2 regions of the Pseudomonas vanderleydeniana genome follow, and region 1 is predicted to be linked to the other one. Evidence: predicted binding sites of a transcription regulator. Region 1 holds the regulator's gene; the other holds the start of a gene.
What was found. The regulator FliA, encoded in region 1, starts transcription of late flagellar genes. The targets are predictions, from matches to a motif close to CTAAAGTTTNNNNNNNNNNNGCCGNTAA.
Positions count from the first base shown of each region.

Region 2: a site for FliA is predicted at 1,988-2,015, ahead of flgM (flagellar biosynthesis anti-sigma factor FlgM). Genes of this name have one in related genera too.

Region 1 covers NZ_CP077093.1:2,042,579-2,045,774, reverse strand. The annotation lists gene HU752_RS09255 (chemotaxis protein CheA) at 1-158, opposite strand, end outside; gene HU752_RS09250 (protein phosphatase CheZ) at 173-961, opposite strand; gene HU752_RS09245 (chemotaxis response regulator CheY) at 984-1,355, opposite strand; gene fliA (RNA polymerase sigma factor FliA) at 1,547-2,287, opposite strand; gene fleN (flagellar synthesis regulator FleN) at 2,284-3,117, opposite strand.
Region 2 covers NZ_CP077093.1:5,772,531-5,775,726, forward strand. The annotation lists gene cheR (protein-glutamate O-methyltransferase CheR) at 1-60, opposite strand, end outside; gene HU752_RS25905 (chemotaxis protein CheV) at 114-1,040, opposite strand; gene flgA (flagellar basal body P-ring formation chaperone FlgA) at 1,121-1,882, shown strand; gene flgM (flagellar biosynthesis anti-sigma factor FlgM) at 2,052-2,372, shown strand; gene HU752_RS25920 (flagella synthesis protein FlgN) at 2,421-2,888, shown strand; gene HU752_RS25925 (flagellar brake protein) at 2,984-3,196, shown strand, end outside.

The DNA of each region.
Region 1 (3,196 bases):
CCTTTTACAGTGTGAAAACCGCGAAAAATGGCATTGAGCAGGTCAGCATCGTCCGGTCGGCTTTCCAGCTCGACCAGTTGTTCGGACAGTTGCTCAAGAATCTCGCCGGCCTCAACCAGGAAATCCTGAAGGATCTCTTCATCGGCGCCGAAGCTCATGTGTATGGGTGCTCCTAGAATCCAAGGCTGGAAAGCAAATCGTCGACATCGTCCTGGCCGGACACAACGTCTTCACGTTTATCGGCATGAATCTGCGGACCTTCACCCTTTTCCATTTGTTTTTGTGGATCTTTTTGCGCAAGGATCGCTTCACGGTCATGTTCGATGCCGGCAAAGCGATCCACATGGCTGGCCATCAACACCAGCTTGAGCAGGTTGCTCTCGACCTCGGTGACCATCTGCGTGACACGCTTGATCACCTGGCCGGTCAGGTCCTGATAATCCTGGGCCAACAGGATATCGTTGAGTTCGCTCGAAACGGCCTGGGTTTCCTGCTCGCTACGCGTCAGGAAACTGTCGACACGCCGGGCCAGGGCACGGAATTCCTCGGCACCGACCTCGCGCCGCATGAACCGTCCCCAGTCGGCGCTCAGCGCCTTGGCCTCGTCATTCAGGCCATTGATCCGGGGGGTCGCACTCTCCACCAGGTCCATGGTGCGGTTGGCCGCGGCCTCGGTGAGCCTGACCACATAGGACAGGCGCTCGGTGGCATCGGTGATCTGCGAAACTTCCTCGGCCTGCGGCATGGTGGGATCGATCTGGAAATTGACGATCGCACTGTGCAGCTCGCGGGTCAGCTTGCCGACTTCCAGGTACAAGCCGCGGTCACGGGCCTGGTTCAGCTCATGGATCATTTGCACGGCGTCGCCGAAGCGGCCTTTCTCAAGGCTTTCGACCAGCTCACGAGCATGTTTTTTCAGGGTCGATTCAAAATCGCCCAGAGAGGATTCGTAGTGCTCCATAGCGCCCCCGTGGCGGACTTCATCAACCGATGCGTTCGAAGATCTTCTCGATCTTCTCTTTCAACGCCTGGGCCGTGAATGGTTTGACCACATAGCCGTTCACACCGGCCTGTGCGGCCTCGATGATCTGCTCGCGCTTGGCCTCGGCCGTCACCATCAGGACCGGCAGGTGCTTGAGCTTCTCGTCGGCACGTACGTGGCGCAGCAGATCGATGCCGGTCATGCCGGGCATGTTCCAGTCGGTGACCAGAAAGTCGATGCTGCCACTGTTCAGAACCGGAATGGCGGTAGTACCGTCATCGGCCTCGACAGTGTTGGTGAACCCGAGGTCACGCAACAGGTTCTTGATGATCCGCCGCATCGTTGAAAAGTCATCAACGATGAGGATTTTCATGTTCTTGTTCAATTCGACCTCCAAGCAGTCTTAAACGCGTTTCAGCACCTGGACGCGCTGTTAAATCAATTCGGCACAACACTCGACAAGGCTCTGTACCCTACTGCATGGAAACCACAACCGGCCGAGCCGCCGATACACCGTCACACGCTGCATCGGTCTCGTTCGCAGTGTCCCCACACACTGCCCCGTCAACGCGCTCGCCACTCTCCCAAACGCCCCCGCAAACGGGCTGCGCACTGGCTATGCAACTGGCTGACCCGTGACTCGCTGACCCCCAGGACCTCACCGATTTCCTTGAGGTTCAGCTCCTCGTCGTAGTACAGCGACAACACCAGCCGCTCACGCTCCGGCAAATTGGCAATCGCGTCCGCCAGTGCGGCCTGGAAGCGCTCATCCTCCAGATCGCGCGACGGTTCGAGATGAGCGCTCGCGCCATCCTCATGCAACCCTTCATGCTCGCCGTCCTGCAACAGGTCGTCGAAACTGAACAGGCGGCTGCCCAAGGTATCGTTCAAAATCCCGTAATAATCATCGAGACTCAACTGGAGTTCGGCTGCAACTTCATGATCTTTAGCGTCGCGACCGGTTTTCGCTTCAATTGCCCGGATTGCGTCGCTGACCATGCGGGTGTTGCGGTGTACCGAACGGGGTGCCCAGTCGCCCTTGCGGACCTCATCGAGCATCGCGCCACGGATGCGGATACCGGCATAGGTCTCGAAACTCGCACCCTTGCCCGAGTCGTATTTGGTCGAGACTTCGAGCAGGCCGATCATCCCGGCCTGGATCAGATCCTCGACCTGGACACTGGCCGGCAGCCTGGCCAGCAGGTGATAGGCGATACGCTTGACCAGCGGTGCGTAGCGCTCGATCAGTTCATACTGGCTGTCACGCGACGATTTGGAATACATGCGATAGCCACTTGCAGTCATAGCACGGGTCCCGCACTCGTTTGAAGTACCAGACGTTCGACGAAAAATTCCAGGTGCCCACGTGGGTTGGCGGGCAACGGCCAGGTGTCGACCTTCTGCGCGATGGCCTTGAACGCCAGAGCACATTTCGAACGCGGGAATGCCTCGTAGACCGCACGCTGCTTTTGCACGGCCTTGCGAACGCATTCATCGTAGGGAACGGCGCCGACGTATTGTAGGGCCACGTCAAGGAAGCGGTCCGTGACCTTGGTCAACTTGGCGAACAGGTTGCGGCCTTCCTGCGGGCTCTGGGCCATGTTGGCCAGCACGCGAAAACGGTTCATGCCGTAGTCGCGGTTGAGCAGCTTGATCAGCGCATAGGCGTCGGTGATCGAAGTCGGTTCGTCGCAGACCACCAGCAGCACTTCCTGGGCCGCACGCACGAAGCTGACTACCGAGTCACCAATACCCGCGGCGGTGTCGATCACCAGCACGTCGAGGTTGTCGCCGATATCGCTGAATGCCTGGATCAGGCCGGCATGCTGGGCCGGATTCAGGTTGACCATGGTCTGGGTGCCGGACGCCGCCGGCACGATACGGATTCCGCCAGGACCCTGCAGCAGCACATCGCGCAGCTCGCAGCGCCCTTCGATCACATCGGCCAGGGTCCGCTTCGGGGTCAGCCCCAGCAGAACGTCGACATTCGCCAGGCCCAGGTCGGCGTCCAGCAGCATGACGCGCCGGCCCAGCTCGGCCAGGGCCAGGGACAAGTTCACTGACACGTTAGTCTTCCCGACGCCACCCTTGCCGCCGGTCACCGCAATCACCTGTACGGGATGCATGCTACCCATGTTCTCTTCTTACCTTGTCTCGCGTAGACGGAAGGCCACATAACTGGCTGCGCGCTCCCGAAGGAAACTAATGCCTGGC
Region 2 (3,196 bases), 3.3 Mb from region 1:
GCCACAGGCCTTTTCCAGGAAGACCCGGAACTGTTCGAAATCCAAATTACCCGTAGACAATGATGCCGCCTCTTAAATCGTCTGTACCGCCAGGGACCTTGGGTCCCCGGCTGTTATCCTGCAGCCTTGATCCGGTCAACCACCCGGGCCGCCAGGTCATCAGGTCGGAACTTGGCAAGGAAGTCATCGGCACCGACCTTCTTCACCATCGCCTGGTTGAACACCCCTGACAGGGAAGTATGCAGAGTGATGTGCAGCTTTTGCATGCGCGGATCGCTGCGAATCTCAGCAGTGAGGGTATAGCCGTCCATCTCGGGCATTTCAATGTCGGAGATCATCATCAGGAATTCCTCCTCCGGCTTCTTGCCCTCGTCGACCAGCTTGCGCAGGTAATCCAGCGCCTGCCGGCCGTCATTCAACGCCACCACCTCGACGCCGACCGTCTGCAGGCAACGCGTGACCTGCTTGCGCGCCACCGACGAATCGTCGACCGTGAGCACCCGCAAGGACACTGCCTTGGTTTGCGTCTCGACATCCACCACGCCGAGGGAAACCGACTCGGACATGGGCGAAACCTCGGCGAGGATCTTCTCCACGTCAATGATTTCCACCAACTGGTTGTCGATCCGCGTCACCGCCGTCAGGTAGTGGTCGCGCCCGGTCCCCTTGGGTGGCGGGTGGATCTCTTCCCAGTTCATGTTGACGATGCGCTCCACCGACTTCACCAGGAAACCCTGGGTCTTGGTGTTGTACTCCGTAATGATCACGAACGGATTACTCTGATCCTTGAGTGCACCGGCACCCGTGGCCATCGCCAGATCAAGGATCGGAATGGTTGCCCCACGAATGTTCGCCACACCGCACACCACCGGGTTGGACTTGGGCATCAAGGTCAGCTTGGGGCATTGCAGCACCTCGCGAACCTTGAATACGTTGATCCCGTAGAGCTGCTGCCCGTCGAGACGGAACAACAGCAGCTCCAGGCGATTCTGCCCAACCAGTTGCGTACGCTGGTTCACCGAATCCATCACACCAGCCATGACTGCCCTCTCTGCTCAAAGCTTCACGATCCGACGTCCATTCAGGAACAAACGGCACGGGCCTTGCTTTTTATACCGTTATGAAAGCACAAACGACATTTTTTCGACGCCTGACATCACAGTACCGCAGATTGCTCGCGGTGGTGTCGGTTTTATGCTGCCTGAACCCCGGCAACCCTGCCCTTGCGGAATCGGCGACCCTGCCTGACCAGCTTATCGGCGTGACCCAAGGCTTTCTTGAATTCACGGTAGAAGACTATCTGGCTACCAGTCAAACCGAAGGACGCTACGAGATCCAGGTCAACCAGCTCGATCCGCGCCTGCGCATGGCCGCTTGCGACAAGGAATTGACAGCCAGCCTGGAAAGCCCGGCGACCCCGATTGGCCGGGTCACCGTGAAGATCCGCTGCGAAGGCAGTTCGCCCTGGACCGTGTTCGTGCCGGCCCAGGTCAAACTGTTCCGCGACGTGGTGGTGACCACTCGTCCGCTCAAGCGCGCCGGGATCATCGAGCCGGGTGACGTCGCGTTGCGTGAGAGGGACATCAGCCTGATCAACCAGGGCTTCCTGACGTCCCCGGACCAGGCCATCGGACAGAAACTTGTCCGACCAATGGTCATGGACCAGGTCGTCACCCTGGTCCACCTGGAACAGGCGGAGGTGGTGCGCAAGGGCGATCAGGTGGTCATCAGTGCGACGAGCGGCGGCCTGGTGGTGAAGATGCCGGGCGAGGCCCTGTCCAATGGCGGCCTTAACGAACAGATCCGCATCAAGAACCTCAATTCACAGCGGGTCATCAAGGCTCGCGTCACCGCGCCCGGCCAGGTAGAGGTGGCGCTATAGAGAGATGAAACCGCCTCGTAGATCACTGGCGCCAAGCCGCCACTTTTCCTAAACTGTGGCCCAGACAGGGCTACAGCCGAGATGCAGACTCATTTTCAGATGAGGCTAAAGTTTTTCCGGGTATGGCCGAAAACAAGGCAAGCGTCCAAATACCCAGAGGTTTTTTATCATGGTCATCGATTTCAGTCGTTTGAATAACGCCCCGTCATTGACAGGCAGCACGCGCACCAGCGCCAACAAGGAAGCCGATAGCACCGGCAAGTCCGCGGCGGTGAACAGCCAGACCGAATCGGTCGGCCAGAGCGGGGAATCGGTACACCTCAGCAATGAGGCTCAGCAGTTGCAAAAGATCACTGACAAGCTGCAGCAGCAGCCTGTAGTCAACAGCGCCCGCGTGGCCGAGTTGAAGCAGGCAATCGCTGATGGCAGCTACCAGGTCGACAGCAACCGCGTCGCCAGCAAACTGCTCAACTTCGAAGCCCAGCGCTAGGCCCCTGCCGGCGCGAGGCTTTTGGACGCTTAAAACCCAAGGCCAGCCATGCACGACACCAATCTACTGCAACTGATCACCGATGATTTTGCTCCAGCTCAAGATCTGCTTGAGCTGCTGCGCGCCGAATCACTGGCGCTCCATGGTCGCGACATGGTCGAGCTGGAAAATATTCTGGCGCGTAAACAAGCGTTGATCATTCTGCTGGAACAGCATGGCCGCAAACGCAGCCAGATTCTCGCCAGCCTCAACCTGCCTACCAACCACTCCGGCCTGGAACAACTGGCCGCACAGTCGAGCGTGGGCGGTGAACTGCTGAGCCAGAGCGAGGAACTCACCCGCCTCCTGGCTGATTGCCAGGCAGCCAACGAACTCAATGGGCGCAACATCCAGGTTCAGCAAGCAACGACCGCAAATCAGTTGAAGATCCTGACCGGCGGCGAGCCTCCCGCACTTTATGATGCCCGCGGCTCGACGGCGAGGGTTGCGAAGCCGCGCCCGCTGAGTCAGGCTTGACCCCGAACTGCTGCGCGCTCTATCCAAGGCGCGTATCATGCTGGCAAAATGCTGGCTTTGCGTGTAGTCGTATTTTGTCTGGAGATTGATGAACCGTGTCCAATGCCCCAAGCGCGGACGATGCTCCGCAGCCACCTAAGGTGCTAACCACACCTCTGGAAATTTCCGCCAACCTGCGGATGCTGCAGGATAGCCATGACCCGTTGATCATCACGTTCCACGAACGCAGCCAGCGCTTCCAGAGTTTTGTGATCGATGTCGATCGCGACGCCGGCACGCTGGCCCTGGACGAAATGATGCCGCGCGAC